2 regions of the Staphylococcus sp. SA22 genome follow, and region 1 is predicted to be linked to the other one. Evidence: predicted binding sites of a transcription regulator. Region 1 holds the regulator's gene; the other holds the start of a gene.
The links. The regulator Rex, encoded in region 1, represses fermentation and respiration genes when NADH is low (regulators of the CRP and FNR family bind a similar motif). The targets are predictions, from matches to a motif close to TTGTGAAATATTTCACAA.
Positions count from the first base shown of each region.

Region 2: ACXQH5_RS05670 (nitrate/nitrite transporter) is a predicted target of Rex. The motif match lies at 2,033-2,050, and genes of this name have one in related genera.

Region 1 is NZ_JBSZQY010000009.1:1,125-9,186, forward strand. Features, by position in the region: gene ACXQH5_RS08865 (ABC-F family ATP-binding cassette domain-containing protein) at 1-1,380, opposite strand, end outside; gene ACXQH5_RS08870 (redox-sensing transcriptional repressor Rex) at 1,633-2,268, shown strand; gene ACXQH5_RS08875 (YeeE/YedE family protein) at 2,573-3,652, shown strand; gene ACXQH5_RS08880 (sulfurtransferase TusA family protein) at 3,712-3,936, shown strand; gene ACXQH5_RS08885 (ammonium transporter) at 4,128-5,378, shown strand; gene ACXQH5_RS08890 (LacI family DNA-binding transcriptional regulator) at 5,561-6,511, shown strand; gene ACXQH5_RS08895 (sucrose-6-phosphate hydrolase) at 6,660-8,062, shown strand, end outside.
Region 2 is NZ_JBSZQY010000004.1:139,765-147,826, forward strand. Features, by position in the region: gene ACXQH5_RS05660 (MerR family transcriptional regulator) at 198-938, opposite strand; gene ACXQH5_RS05665 (DUF2268 domain-containing protein) at 917-1,831, opposite strand; gene ACXQH5_RS05670 (nitrate/nitrite transporter) at 2,201-3,370, shown strand; gene ACXQH5_RS05675 (Hsp20/alpha crystallin family protein) at 3,477-3,905, opposite strand; gene ACXQH5_RS05680 (MarR family winged helix-turn-helix transcriptional regulator) at 4,121-4,567, opposite strand; gene ACXQH5_RS05685 (DUF3139 domain-containing protein) at 4,964-5,329, shown strand; gene ACXQH5_RS05690 (cation:dicarboxylate symporter family transporter) at 5,511-6,788, shown strand; gene ACXQH5_RS05695 (DUF4889 domain-containing protein) at 7,104-7,460, opposite strand; gene ACXQH5_RS05700 (pyridoxamine 5'-phosphate oxidase family protein) at 7,739-8,062, opposite strand, start outside.

The DNA of each region.
Region 1 (8,062 bases):
AAGTAGTGCTAGTTGTAAACGTGCTTTTTCACCACCAGATAAATCATTAATTATCTTTTTAACATCGTCTTGTACAAATAAGAAACGTCCAAGAACTGCACGAATATCTTTTTCATTCATTAACGGATATTGATCCCACACATAATCTAAAATCGTTTTACTAGATTTAAATTCTGCTTGCTTTTGATCATAATAACCAATTTGTAAATTTGCGCCAAAAGTAATGTCGCCATTAAGCGCTTTTTGTTGATTAGCAATAGTTTTAATTAAGGTCGATTTTCCAATACCATTTGGCCCAATGATTGCTATATGATCGCCTTTAGAGACCTCTATACTGATAGGTTTGGTAATTGCAGTTTGATAACCGATTTCTAAATTTTTTACATGCATGACGTCATTACCTGTATTCCGGTCAAAGCCAAATTGAATATTTGCACTTTTGGCATCTAACATTGGTTTATCAATGCGTTCCATTTTTTCTAAAATCTTACGTCTACTTTTTGCCATTCCACTTGTTGAAGCACGGGTAATATTTTTCTCAACAAAAGTTTCTAATCGTTTTATTTCTGCTTGTTGACTTTCATATTCTTGCATTCGTTTTTCATAATATAAGTCCCGTTGCTGTATAAATTCCTCGTAATTACCAACATAGCGTTTGACATCACCTAAAGCCACATCATAAATTTGAGTAACTATTTTATCTAAAAAGTAACGATCATGGCTGATGATGACGATTGCACCTTTAAAATAACGTAGATAATCTTCAAGCCACTTTGTCGTTTCTAAATCTAAGTGGTTAGTAGGTTCATCTAAAAGTAATAAATCAGGTTCATTTAATAGCATTTGAGCTAAAGATAAACGTGTTTTTTGGCCACCGCTAAAATCATTGATAGGTTTATTGAAATCTTCTTCACTAAAATTTAACCCGTGAAGTACTGTTTTAATTTTACTTTCATATTGATATCCTTCTAATTGTTCAAATTGATTCGATAAAGATTCATAACGGGACATATGTGTTTTATATGTATCACTATCGTAATCATTTGCATGTTTTGATAACCAATCTGTTTCTTCTTTGATTAAGCTTTCCATTCGTTTAATATGTTCAAATGGTTTTGACATTTCTTCAAAAACTGTTGCATTAGAATTTAAAGTCATTTGTTGAGTTAAATAACCTAGTTTTAAGTTTTTAATTTTTGACACATTTCCAGAATCATAGTTTTCTACACCAGCTATAATTTTCATCAATGTTGATTTACCGGCGCCATTTCTTCCTACGATACCAATTCGTTCACCAGTTTTTACTTCAAAATCAACATCAGTAAATATATCTTCACCATCGAACGATTTTGATATATGATTGAGTTGTAAAAGTATCATTCGATCTTCACCTTTCGTCTTTCGCAAATTTTATTAACTTATGATAAAAGTCGTAATTATTACATTAATAACCATTTTACAGTATAAAACGCCGTCTTGAAACTAAGATATTTATTTTTAAAATTCAATAATGTATAATATTTAGGTATTCATTGTAATCAATTATTTGTTTTTTAATAATCTAACAATTACGCTCTAACTCGTTTGAATACATAGATATAATTCATTCAAACACGAAGGAGGAAATAGCGAATGAGTGACCAAGTTAAAATTCCTCGAGCAACTTTAAAACGTTTGCCGTTATATTATAGATTTGTCAGTTCATTAAAATCTAAAGGTATAGATCGTGTAAATTCAAAAGCGATTAGCGATGCGTTACAAATTGACTCGGCAACAATTCGTCGTGACTTTTCATATTTTGGCGAATTAGGTAAAAAAGGGTACGGATATAATATAGATAGTTTATTGGATTTCTTTAAATCTGAACTAAGCGAGAGTGACATGATCAAAATCGCAATTGTCGGAGTTGGGAACCTAGGGAAAGCTTTGCTCACATATAACTTTTCAATACATGATGATATGACGATTACAGAAGCGTTTGACGTAAAAGAAGATGTTATTGGCCAGAAAATAGGGAACGTTATTGTAAAAGATAACGATGAATTAATAACAACATTGAAGAAGGAAGAAATAGATGTTGTGATTCTAACTACACCAGAAAGAGTTGCACAGAAAGTTGCAGACGAACTCGTCCAAGCTGGTGTGAAAGGTATTTTAAACTTCACTCCTGGTAGAATTAATACGCCTTCAGATGTGCAAGTACATCAAATTGACTTAGGTATAGAATTACAGTCATTATTATTCTTTATGAAAAATTACAGTGAATAAATGTGATGTTAGCTTTGAATGATTAACCTTGTTATATCTTTAATTAATTATAGAACAGTCTGGGACTAAGTATGTCTCAGGCTTTTTCTGTTATGTTTGAAAATGAAAGGAAAAACTGTTGTGTTAATAAATATAGTATAGGTTAATAAATTAACACGTAGAGATATAATGATGAATCGTAATTAATCGCATTTCTTATGTGAATATAATATAAATATCAAAAATATTGTGTATAAGGTTGAAAACAAGAAAATCATCGCCTATAATACATACTAAACTTATCGGAAATTAGGGGGTTAGGACGATGTGGATGATTTTTAGTGGCTTAATTGTCGGGGGACTCTTAGGTTTTGTGATGCAAAGAACAAGATTTTGTTTAACAGGTGGCTTTCGAGATATGTATGTGCAAAAGAATAATAAGATGTTCTATGCATTATTAATCGCTATTACTATTCAAAGTATAGGATTATTGATTTTGACGGCAACAGGTATTTTACAAATTCCTGCACATAGTTTTCCAATATTGGGAACAATTATAGGTTCTTTTATTTTTGGAATTGGAATAGTATTGGCTGGAGGGTGTGCAACAGGTACTTGGTATCGCGCTGGTGAAGGGCTAATTGGTAGTTGGATTGCATTAGTATTATATGCTGTTACTGCAGCAATCACTAAAACAGGGATTTTAAAGCCAGTAATGGATAAAATTAATCAACCAACGAATGTAAATAGTGATATGTCTCAAACAACTGGCATTCCGTTTTGGGGATTAGTCGTTATATTAACTATAATCACCATTTTTCTAGTTGTAAGAACACTCAATAATAAGAAAGTTCGAGTTGCTGTTCCAAAACTAAAGCAACGTTATACAGGTATTAGATATTACCTTTTCGAAAAACGATACCATCCATTTATTGCAGCAATTGTAATTGGACTTATCGCACTCTTAGCTTGGCCAATGAGTGCATCAACTGGAAGAAATGACGGTTTAGGTATAACAACGCCATCAGCAAATTTAGTACACTTTTTGATTACAGGTGAAACTAAATTTATTGATTGGGGTGTCTTTTTAGTTCTAGGAATTTTCATTGGTTCATATATTGCAGCTAGAGGATCAAGAGAATTTAAATGGCGATTGCCAGACAAGATTACAATACGAAACAGTGCTATTGGTGGCATATGTATGGGATTTGGTGCGTCAGTTGCTGGTGGTTGTTCTATCGGTAACGGTTTGGTTGAAACAGCAACGATGACTTGGCAAGGATGGATTGCGCTAGCATCAATGATAGTTGGTGTATGGACAATGAGTCATTTTATCTTTGTTCGTCCAATGAAAAAAGTACAACAACAATCTGCAAAGGTTAAACAGCAAACGCAAATAGTATAGAAGATTATTATGCAAATGATGTTGATCAAATAAAAGTGATTGGAAAAGGAGAAATAATTATGATACACGAATTAGGTACAGTAGGAATGGTATGTCCATTTCCGTTAATTGAAGCGCAAAAGAAAATGGCAACATTGCAATCTGGAGATGAATTAAAAATTGATTTTGATTGCACGCAAGCGACGGAAGCTATTCCAAATTGGGCTGCAGAAAATGGATATCCTGTAACAAACTATGAACAAATTGATAATGCTTCATGGACAATTACAATTCAAAAAGTTTAACGTTATCTTTTTTAGATTCTATGGCTACTTCCGCTACTTTAAAAGCGAGTAAGTAGTCTTTTTTGGTTTTAGTTCACGAAATTAATTTTATATAGCGTGATACATTTTATTCCAAAAGATGTAATAAAACTTTACGCATTTTTGCTTTTTATAAATTGTCAGATTATTATGAAAACAAGGGAGTGGTAAGTATGAATTTTAACGATACGATATTTATGTTTTTGTGTACATTATTAGTTTGGCTAATGACACCAGGATTAAGTTTATTTTATGGCGGGTTAGTTCAATCTAAAAATGCGCTAAATACTGTCATGCAAAGTATGGCAGCAATTGTGCTTGTTACATTTGTATGGATAACAGTTGGTTTTACAATTAGTTTTGGGAATGGGAATTTATGGTTCGGAAATTGGGAATATACTTTTCTTAATCATGTAGGTTTTGCGACTCAAGAAGATATTAGCCCACATATTCCTTTCGCTTTGTTTATGTTATTTCAAATGATGTTTTGTACGATTGCAATTTCTATTTTATCTGGTTCAATCGCTGAGAAAATGAAGTTTATTCCTTATTTATTATTCGTAGTAATATGGACTGCTCTTGTATACAGTCCAGTAGCACATTGGGTTTGGGGCGGCGGTTGGATTAACAAACTCGGTGTATTAGATTTCGCCGGAGGTACTGTTGTTCATATTACATCAGGTGTTTCTGGTTTAGTATTAGCTATTATGATTGGAAAAGGAAACAAACATTCTGAATCAACACCACATAATCTTATCATTACGTTGATTGGCGGTATATTTGTGTGGATTGGTTGGTATGGATTTAATGTAGGTAGTGCTTTTACATTTGATAATATTGCGATGCTTGCATTTACAAATACTGTCATTTCAGCCAGTGCAGGTGCTATAGGTTGGTTAATTCTAGAATATATTTTTAAAAAGACTACAAGTTTACTAGGGTTATTACTAGGTGCATTAGCTGGTTTAGTTGTCATTACACCTGCAGCAGGATACGTGACATATCTTAGTGCAACAATCATGGCAATGATTGGCGGTATCTGTTGCTATATCGTTATTAATTACATCAAGGTAAAACTAAAATATCATGATGCATTAGATGCATTTGGTATTCATGGTGTTGGTGGTATTATTGGTGCAGTATTAACAGCCTTTTTCCAAAGTAAAAAGGCAAATCCTGACATTGAGAATGGCTTTATTTATACTGGTGATATACATATTGTACTTGTACAAATATTATGTGTAACAGCAGTTGTAATTTTTAGTATCGTCATGACGTTTATTATTGCGAAAGTAATTAAATTAATTACACCATTATCTGTTACGGAACAAGAAACGAATATAGGATTAGACAAGATTGTTCACGGTGAACATGCTTACTTTGAAGGTGAGCTAAATAGATTCAATAAACATATTCGATATTAGAATATATATACATAGAATATTCATTGTCCTGACATTTAACTAAAGGTTGATGTTGGGACATTTTGTTATACAAAAGTTTTATTTTGAAATCTTTTTATGAAAGAAGCAGAAATATTATTTAAAGCGGTTACACATATGCTAAAATAAGGCTAAGTGTCACAAATAATGATAGGTGAATAAGTATGAAAAATATATCTGATATTGCCAAATTGGCAGGCGTTTCAAAAAGTACAGTATCTAGATTTTTAAATAATGGATCTGTCAGTAAAAAAACAAGTGAAAAATTAACAAAAATTATAGCAGAACATGACTATCAACCGAATCAATTTGCTCAAAGTTTAAGAGCGAGACAAACACACCTTATTGGTGCCATTATACCTAGAATGAATTCATATGCAGTAGATGAAACAATCAAAGGATTGGCAAAACAATGCCAAAAATATGAATCACAATTAATTTTAAATTACACAGGATTAAATATCGAAGCAGAAATACAAGCGCTTGAAACATTAGCACGCAGTAAAGTAGATGGTATTGTTTTAATGGCTACAGACATAACAGAGAGACATATAGAAGTCATTAATAAAATGAATGTACCAATCGTTATTGTTGGTCAACAACATGAACAACTTCATAGTATTGTGCATGATGATTATAAAGCAGGTCAAATTATAGGTGAATGGATTGGTCAACAGGGATATCAACAAATTGAAGTGTTTAGTGTGAGTGAAAAAGATATTGCAGTTGGTATACATAGAAAACGTGGTTTACTTGACCAGTTAGCTAAATACCAAATTAAACCTAATATACATGAAACAAATTTTACTTATGTGGAAGCACAAAAAGATGTTGCAAATGTTTTGGAAAATGTGGAGCAAGTAGATGCGGTTGTTGGAGCAACTGATACGATTGCATTAGCTGCCTATAAATATTATTCTGATAAAAAAGATGTTATGAAACCACATCAAATATATGGTTTTGGTGGTGACCCAATGACACAATTAGTGTCTCCATCGATAAAAACAATTCATTATAATTATTTTGAAGCTGGCCAATGCGCGATGGAAGAGATACAACAGATGCTTAAAAAGCAAGATATGCCATATAGCGTCACAGTAGATGTTAATATTTAGACGCTGTATTTTTTAAAATAAATGTGGAACCGATACCATATAAGTATAAATGGATAGGTTAAAAGTTAAAGAACGTAGGTAAAATTTGCTATAATAGAATATAAATTGTTAACAGCATAAATTATAAAAGGAGGACTGGGTAAATATTATGACCGAATGGACTAGAGAAGAACGTTATCAACGAATCGAGGACGTTGATACTGAGTATTTTAAAACATTAAAACAACAAGTTGATCAATCAAAATTTCGTCAACAATTTCATATACAACCAGAAACAGGCTTATTAAATGATCCCAACGGACTTATTTTTTATAAAGGGAAGTATTATGTTTCACATCAATGGTTCCCGTTAGGCGCAGTACATGGCTTAAAGTATTGGTATAACTACACGAGTGATGACTTAATAAACTTTAAAGCTGAAGGGCCAATATTAAATCCAGATACTAAATATGACAGCCATGGTGTTTATAGCGGTAGCGCTTTTGAATATAACGGGCATTTATATTATATGTACACAGGAAATCATCGAGATAATCATTGGCAACGACATGCGAGTCAGATGATCGCACGATTGAAAGAAGACGGCTCAGTTGAAAAGTTTCCAAAGCCAGTAATTAGCCAGCAACCAGAAGGATATACGAGTCATTTTAGAGATCCTAAAGTTTTTAAATATGGTGAGAAATATTATGCAATCATTGGCGCACAAAATAATGATCAGCAAGGTCGACTATTACTTTATAATACTGAAGATATAATTAATTGGCATTATTTAGGTGAAATAAATACAGAGTTAGATGATTTTGGATATATGTGGGAATGCCCAGATTACTTTAATGTAGATAATCAAGATGTCATACTTATTTGTCCACAAGGTATTGAATCAAAAGGCAATCAGTTCAAAAATATTTATCAAAGTGGTTATATACTTGGAAAGTTTGATATTGAAAAGTTAACATATGAACATGAAAATTTTGTCGAGCTTGATAATGGCTTTGATTTCTATGCACCTCAAACATTTTTAGATGAAAAAGGCCGACGAGTACTAATTGGATGGATGGGGTTACCGGAAATCGAATATCCTACTGATAATGAAGGATGGGCCCATTGCTTAACAATTCCTCGTGTATTAAATGTAGAAAATGGTCAACTTAAGCAACGTCCATATCCAGCGTTGGAAAAATTACGTCACAATAAAGAGACAGCATTAGGCTACGCAAATAAATTTACTCGAAAATTACATCCGTATGAAGGTAAACAGTATGAATTAATCATAGATATTTTGGATAATGATGCTACCGAAGTGTACTTTGAATTACGTACGTCTAAGACTTCTTCAACATTAATCGCTTATAACAAGCGTGAAAATAAAATAACATTAGATCGCAGCGACAGTGGTTTATTGCCGACAAATGTTGAAGGTACGACGCGTAGTACAATATTAGACACGCCATTAAAGCAATTACAAATTTTTGTTGATACATCTAGTATAGAAATTTTCTGTAATGATGGGGAACGTGTTTTGACATCTCGAATTTTCCCGACAGAAGACGC
Region 2 (8,062 bases), on a different contig from region 1:
TTTTGTATGTTTCGAAATATATTTTTTTATAAATTGAATGAAACCTAATCCTTTCTCCTTTCGGCAACCTATACTAATTCGCTTTGCAAAGGTATAACTTTTAATATAGTTATTGATTTAGAGAATAAATAATTAGTTTTCTACTTTGAACAAGTATTTTAGTTGGTGTATTCAGTGTTGTAGCACCTGTATGAGGATTAAAAATTGTCGCTCTTATTCTCATTGCTCAAAAAATAATTAACAGCTTCTGAAATGTATGATGCTAAATTTTGATTATCATATGAATTAAAGTAATCTTTGAAACGCGTATCATCTTCATATGTTTTAGCAATACAGCATAATGTTTCATCATCAAAATCAGCGATAGTGTTCATAAATGCCTTCCACTCAAATACGAGATCACTACAATCTTGGATTGAATAATGACTCAAAGACATATGATTAAATTTATTGAAGATAGTTGTCAATTTATGTCTGATATCCTGTGATTGTAAGCTGTCTTTACGTCTAATAAATGATTGATATGCTTTCGTATGACCATATTTTATAGATGCTTCTTTATCATATTGTGACTGTAGTGTCTTGTTTAAAATGCTGGTATCTATTAGAGAGTGTCCTTTAATAAATTCATATACAGAGAGTCTAATTAATTGTAAGTCAGAAATCTTTTTATCTAACTTGCTTACTTGCTCTGATAATAACTTTCGCAATTGTTCATTATCATATGAAATGTATTGTTTTATTTTAGCGATATCAAAATCAAAAGACTTGAGTATTAAAATCTTTTGTAATTTTTCTAAGTCTTGCTGTTTATAAACGCGATAATTTTTATCATTTTTATCTGGAACTAATAATCCTATTTCATCGTAATAATGTAAAGTTCTTTTAGTTACACCTGTAATTTCAAAAATATCTTTTAAAGTGTATGTGTATGCCAAAATTCAGTCACCTCATTTATTATTTTATATGCTGGAAGTGTTGTGGCAACTTCAATAGGTATGTTTGTTTTTTGTAAAAAGTATTTCACCAAGTGATAACCACATGCATACCCGGCAGCATGAGATAAGCCAACGATAGGCCTACCTTGAAGTTTATTAATATCATCACCATAGAGATAAGACATCGATTCAAATATATGCTTTAAATGTAAATGATTATAAATAGTATTTTTGATTTTTACGTTATCACGACTCCAATTAGTATTTGTTACCCACGGTCCAATATACGCTTTACCATACAATGATTCTACATAGTTTTCAGCTAATCCTTCTGCAATAATCAATTCAATCAAACTTCCGCCATCCCAATCAATATATTGATAGCGCATATTATGATTTACTTCATGTGCAATTAAGCTTTTCATAGAATTAATTGTACTTGTACTCGGCACTAAATAAATCATAATATAACCTGGTATGCCACCATCACCACCGCGATTTTTATTTAGATACATAAGTGGTTTTTGGCTATCTCCAAGTAATACTGTGAAATGATAATTAGAAACTTGAGATGAGATACTATAATTTGAAAATTGATCTATAGCAACTTTTAAATATTTTTCGCAATTACTCCAGAAATCATTATTCAGGTATTGTATTGACATTTGGTCAGACATCCGTAAATCTTTGGGTGAAATTTGAAAGGCATTTAAAAAATGATTTGCATTCATTATCTGGTTGTCATCATTATAAATAGGCATATGCTGTGCCTCAAATTTCTTTTTAAAAGGTACTAATATTTCTTTAGTGAAAATTGAATCACGGTCGTTTAATGGTGCCTTGAGTATATTCTTATAGACGGAATCTGATCTAATAATATTGATTTTATACATGATAAACCTCCTTACGTTGTCAGCATAAAGGGTAACGTAACGTGATTTTCAAGCAGTAATTGTAACTAATTGAAAAAATTTTAAAAAAGTATGTGAGTGTTCCTAAATAATATGATTAAAATGATGGCGAATAAGTGTCTAAAAGTATCTTAAAGGGACATTGTATAGGGTAAATTACTTCATAAATAAGGGAAAATCCTTATGTTCACTTTTTCACAATCATAATAAAATATATATGTAGTCAATACTTTGTCTATATTGAATGTTTTCATATAAATGAAAGCATTTTTAAATAACATTGACCTCTAATATATAGGCAGAGTATTGATATCTATTAAAAAATAAATGATTTTGGTGAAGGTGAAACGTATGTACAAAACAAAAGGTGGCTTTCAACTTACATTACAGACATTAAGTTTAGTGGTTGGGTTTATGGCTTGGAGTATAATTGCGCCATTAATGCCCTTTATTAAACAAGATGTCAATGTTACTGAAGGTCAAATATCAATCATTTTAGCGATACCAGTTATTTTGGGATCGGTGCTCCGTGTGCCATTTGGTTATCTAACAAACATTGTTGGCGCTAAATGGGTATTCTTTACTAGTTTTATCGTATTGTTATTCCCAATATTTTTCTTAAGCCAAGCACAAACACCGGGTATGTTAATGGCGTCAGGATTTTTCCTTGGCGTAGGTGGTGCAATTTTCTCAGTTGGTGTTACATCAGTTCCTAAATATTTCCCTAAAGAAAAAGTAGGTCTAGCAAATGGTATTTATGGTATGGGGAATATCGGTACAGCAGTTTCTTCATTTTTAGCACCGCCAATTGCGGGTATTATTGGTTGGCAAACAACTGTTAGAAGTTACTTAATTATTATCGCTTTATTTGCATTAATTATGTTTATATTTGGTGATACACAAGAACGTAAAATTAAAGTGCCATTAATGGCACAAATGAAAACATTATCCAAAAACTACAAATTATATTACTTGAGTTATTGGTATTTCATTACTTTTGGTGCTTTTGTAGCATTTGGTATTTTCTTACCTAACTACTTAGTAAATCATTTTGGAATTGACAAAGTAGATGCTGGTATTCGATCAGGTGTATTCATTGCGCTGGCAACATTCTTAAGACCAATAGGTGGCATTTTAGGTGATAAATTTAATGCAGTTAAAGTATTGATGATTGATTTTGTTGTTATGATTATCGGTGCCATTATTTTAGGTATTTCAGACCATATCGCATTATTCACTGTAGGTTGTTTAACAATAAGTATTTGTGCAGGTATTGGTAACGGCTTAATCTTCAAATTAGTACCATCATACTTCTCAAATGAAGCGGGATCCGCAAATGGTATCGTATCAATGATGGGTGGTTTAGGAGGATTCTTCCCACCACTAGTAATCACATACGTAGCTAATTTAACAGGATCAAGTCATTTAGCATTTATTTTCTTAGCGGTATTTGGATGTATTGCATTATTTACAATGCGCCAATTATATCAAAAAGAATATGGTTCATTGAAAAACGGTTGATATGTAATACATGACATTCATTTGGTTAAATACAAAGCCTTAATATCATGCGCAATATTCGTAGCATGACATTAAGGCTTTAGTAGTGTATTCATTTTAAATTTTACTATGAAATTGGAATAGATGTTGATGAAGTAGTTTCATTGCTTGGTTTGATTTTAGGCAAGGTAATAGTTAATAACCCATTTTCAAAACTAGCAGTAATATGTTGCTTGTCAACAGTTTCAAAATCAAATTGACGCATTAATGATTCGAAGTTACGCTCATCTAAAATGAGTTGTTCAGATTTGTGTTTTGCGCTTCTAGTAGCTTGAATAGTGAGCGTATTATTATTGAAATCGATACTAATATCTTCTTTATTTACACCTGCTAGTTCAGCTTCTAAGTAATATAATTCGTCTGTTTCATATATATTCGTTACAAATGAAGGTGTTGAAAAGTAATTAAATACTTGTTTACCTAAATCTTTAAATGTATCACTTGGATTACCGTTAAAAAAGTTTTGATTCTCGAATTGATTGAAGTTCAATATCATCACTTCCATTATATAAATTTGTATTACAAAGCCATTATATGAGTAGTATTAAAAAAGATAAAGTAAAAGGGGAGATAAAAAAGTTATAAATGGATAGATTTGTGCCTGATAAGGAATCAGGGCAAAAGAACTGAGCATCGAGATTTATACAAGCAATAAAGATAATGTATAAACATAGCGATGCATACTTCTGCCCATCACCTTATGATAGGAAGTTACTTTTTGTCGGAATAGTCAAAATTTTTAGAAACAAAATTCCGCAAATTATCAATTATATCTGATGCTTCTCGTTCTGAAATGTTGAATTCATTAAAGACTTTAACAGAAATTTCAGCAAGAGGGGTTTTTATTGCTTTACCTTGTTCTGTTAGAGAAATTTGTAGGTTTCTTTCATCTTTCTCTTCGCGTGTTCGAACGACGTAATCTTTCTTTTCTAATTTCTTTAGTAATGGTGTCAGCGTACCAGAATCTAAGAATACACGTTCACCTAACTTTTTGATGTTAAGTTTTTCATCATTTTCAATCGCCATTAAAACAATGTAACCAGTATAGGTTAAATCATATTCCTTAAGATAGTTTGTGTATTTTTTAATTATTTCTTTTGAAGAAACATAAAATAAAAAACACAACTGTTTGCTAAGATAGCTGTTTTCTACATACATCCAATCACTCCTTGTTAAAATAAACAATATTATGAAGTGTAATAGTTGTCAAGTACTGATTTCATCGCAATTATCGAATTGTCTATAATTGAATTTAAATGTTAAATAATGAAAAATATATCAATATCTTAGTATTTTCATCGGTAATGACTGATATGACTGATTTTTTAAATTGAAAAAAATGCAATTGTATCATCCTTAATTGTTAAAAGTAGTCAATTATTTTGATAGATAGTAAAATGAAATTTGTTATTAAATTTTTTAAAAGCATCGTGTATGTAATTCGATTTCTATAATAATATTGAGAATAAAAAAATTGTTACAATCTGGTAAAAACTCTTTATTAAATAAATTGATTCGTTCATACTGAATAGATAAGCAAAAAGGAGTCACATAATGAAGAAGAAAAAAAACGCGATTAAAGTTATTATTATATTATTTATTTCGTTAATTGTTGCTGTAGCATTTTTCTTTGGTTTGAAAACATATCAAGGCCATAAGAATATTCAACTAATTGACAGTTACTTGGAAGAAAAAAATCTAAAAGATAAAATTAAATCAGAAAAAACAGAGTATAGTGCTAAAAAAGGTCTCTTCTATAAGGAAGTTACGTTTAAAGATGAACCTGGTGTAACTTATGTTGTGCAACCAATCAGTACTAATAAAGGATTATTTGTTGAAGGCTTTGATACAGAGACTAAGAAAAGTTTGAAAACTGCAAAGCATAAATATTTTAATCAAAATTATAAACCATCAAAATAGTGAAGCGTATAACTGGTGAAACAGTTTAGTGCCTTCAATTTTAATTATTTAAAGTAAACAGTTTTTGTATGGAAATTAGTGATTTTTGACATCTATAAAAGATAAATATTTTAATTTTTTATAGATAATTATCAATTTTCTGATATAATTGAGTGATGTCAGATGAAGGGGAGTTTGTACTATGGCTCTATTCAAGAGAAAAATTAGCCTACCTATGCAAGTTGTTATTGCATTAGTGTTAGGTGTTGTCGTAGGACTTTTATTATATGGACAAGAAAACGTAGCAAATTACATTAAACCATTTGGTGACGTATTTTTAAATTTAATTAAAATGATCGTTATACCAGTTGTATTTTGCTCACTAGCGCTTTCTATTTCGAACGTTGGGGAATCGAAAACTGTAGGGCGTTATGGCTGGAAAACAATTTTATACTTTGAAATTATTACAACAATCGCAATAGGTTTAGGGATTATCTTCGGTAACCTATTTAAACCAGGTGCTGGATTAGACCCAACAAAATTACCTAAAGGTGATATTTCTAAATATCAATCAACTGCACATGCAGCAGAACAATCTACATATGGAAATCATTTTATTGATACCATTGTACATATTATTCCGACAAACTTTTTTGAAGCTTTAAATAAGGGTGAATTATTACCTATTATCTTCTTCGCAGTATTCTTTGGATTAGGATTAGCTGCAGTAGGTAAAAAAGCAGAACCAGTTAAAGAATTTTTAAGCGGATCGCTTGAAGCTGTGTTCTGGATGATTAATAAAATTTTAAAATTAGCACCAATTGGAGTGTTTGCATTCATTTGTACTACAATTATTACGTTTGGTGCATCCGCATTATTACCACTATTAAAATTAGTATTAGTTGTTGTCTTTGCAATGGTGTTCTTTGTATTCGCAATACTAGGACTAGTTGCATGGATGTGTGGTATTAATATCATGAATATTATTAGAATCTTGAAAAGTGAATTGCTTTTAGCATTTTCTACATCAAGTTCGGAAGCTGTACTTCCTGTCATGATGAAGAAAATGGAAAACTTCGGTTCTCCAAAAGAAATTACTTCTTTTGTTATACCAATTGGTTATACGTTTAACTTAGACGGATCAGCACTTTATCAATCTATTGCAGCATTATTCGTTGCGCAGATGTATGGAATGCACTTAACATTATCAGAGCAAATTGTATTGATGTTAACATTAATGATTACGTCTAAAGGTATGGCGGCAGTACCAGGAACTTCGATCGTTGTTTTATTAACAACATTAGGTGCTATGGGCTTACCGGCACAAGGTTTAGCATTAATTATTGGTGTTGACCGTATCTTAGATATGGTACGTACATGTGTAAACGTTATTGGTAACGCATTATCAACAATCGTTATAGCTAAATGGGAAAACGTATACGATAAAGCAAAAGGTCAAGAATATTTAAAATCAATTTAAAAAATACTATCTGACATTTAAAGCCCCTTACAACCTCTGGTTGTTAGGGGCTTTTATGCATGCGCAAAGCGCAGGCGAACTGAGAGCGAAGGGACCTCAGGTTGTTAGGGGCTTTTATGCATGCGCAAAGCGCAGGCGAACCGAAGCGAAGGGACCTCTGGTTGTTAGGGGCATTTATGCATGCGCAAAGCGCAGGCGAACCGGAAATAGATTGACACAGTAATTCTTAAAAAGCAGCAGTAAGATAATTTTCAATTAGAAAACATCTTACTGCTGCTTTTAATATCTTATATATTACTCAAAATTAAAGCTTAATTAGTGTTTCATGTGCATTTTGCCCATGTCATGAATTTTCATCATTAAACCATGTGGTACATCGTCATGATCAACTTTTTTTACTTTAACAATTTTATCAGAATCTGCTAATTTATAAACAATTACAAAATCACCTTTTTTAACTGAAACGTCTGCATCTGAAGGTAATTTAACGTTTTTCTCAATGCTTTCATCTTTTTCACTAATCATTTTTTCAATTGTAGCATTGTCTTTCATAATTCCATAATATGTATCTTTCTTTCCACCAGTCATCATCATGATTACTAGTACAATACATACAATCAACATGATGGCAATTAAACTAATACCAAGACCAAAACCTTTTTTATTTTTCACGGTTCATCAATCTCCTTAAATGTAGTTAATTCTGTTATACCTAAAAGTACAACAGTTTGCAAATGCAGTATTTATATTACATAAAATTAATTTAAAAAGACACACCTTAATCACAATAAATGTGAATAAAATGTGTCTAAAATATTGTTATATAATAAAAATATAGTTAAAAGTATTAAACGCTTTCAAAAGCGAAATATATATAAATAGGATACTGTTGAAATTTATAGCTAACATGTTCAATTGCTGGCTAATTTTTAAAACTAAAAACTTACATATTATAAATCAATTTTAATAGGTGTTTCTAATGATTTATCATTCATTAGCTTAATGGATTGCGGAACTACTCTTAAAACACATAACTCTGGGTCTTCTTTTGAACTGAAAAAGCTTTTGTCTTGTGTTTCCCATAGCCAATCAATCACTTCTTGTTCTGTAACGATTTCGATTGTCGCTTCCATCTCAACGAAACTACGATTAGTTGTGTCGTTATAGCCTAACAAAACATATGCTGCTGGATTATCTTTAATTTCTTTGACCTTAGCAGAATGGATATTCGTTTTAGTATATAAAGTAAGACCATCATTATAAAAGACCATATA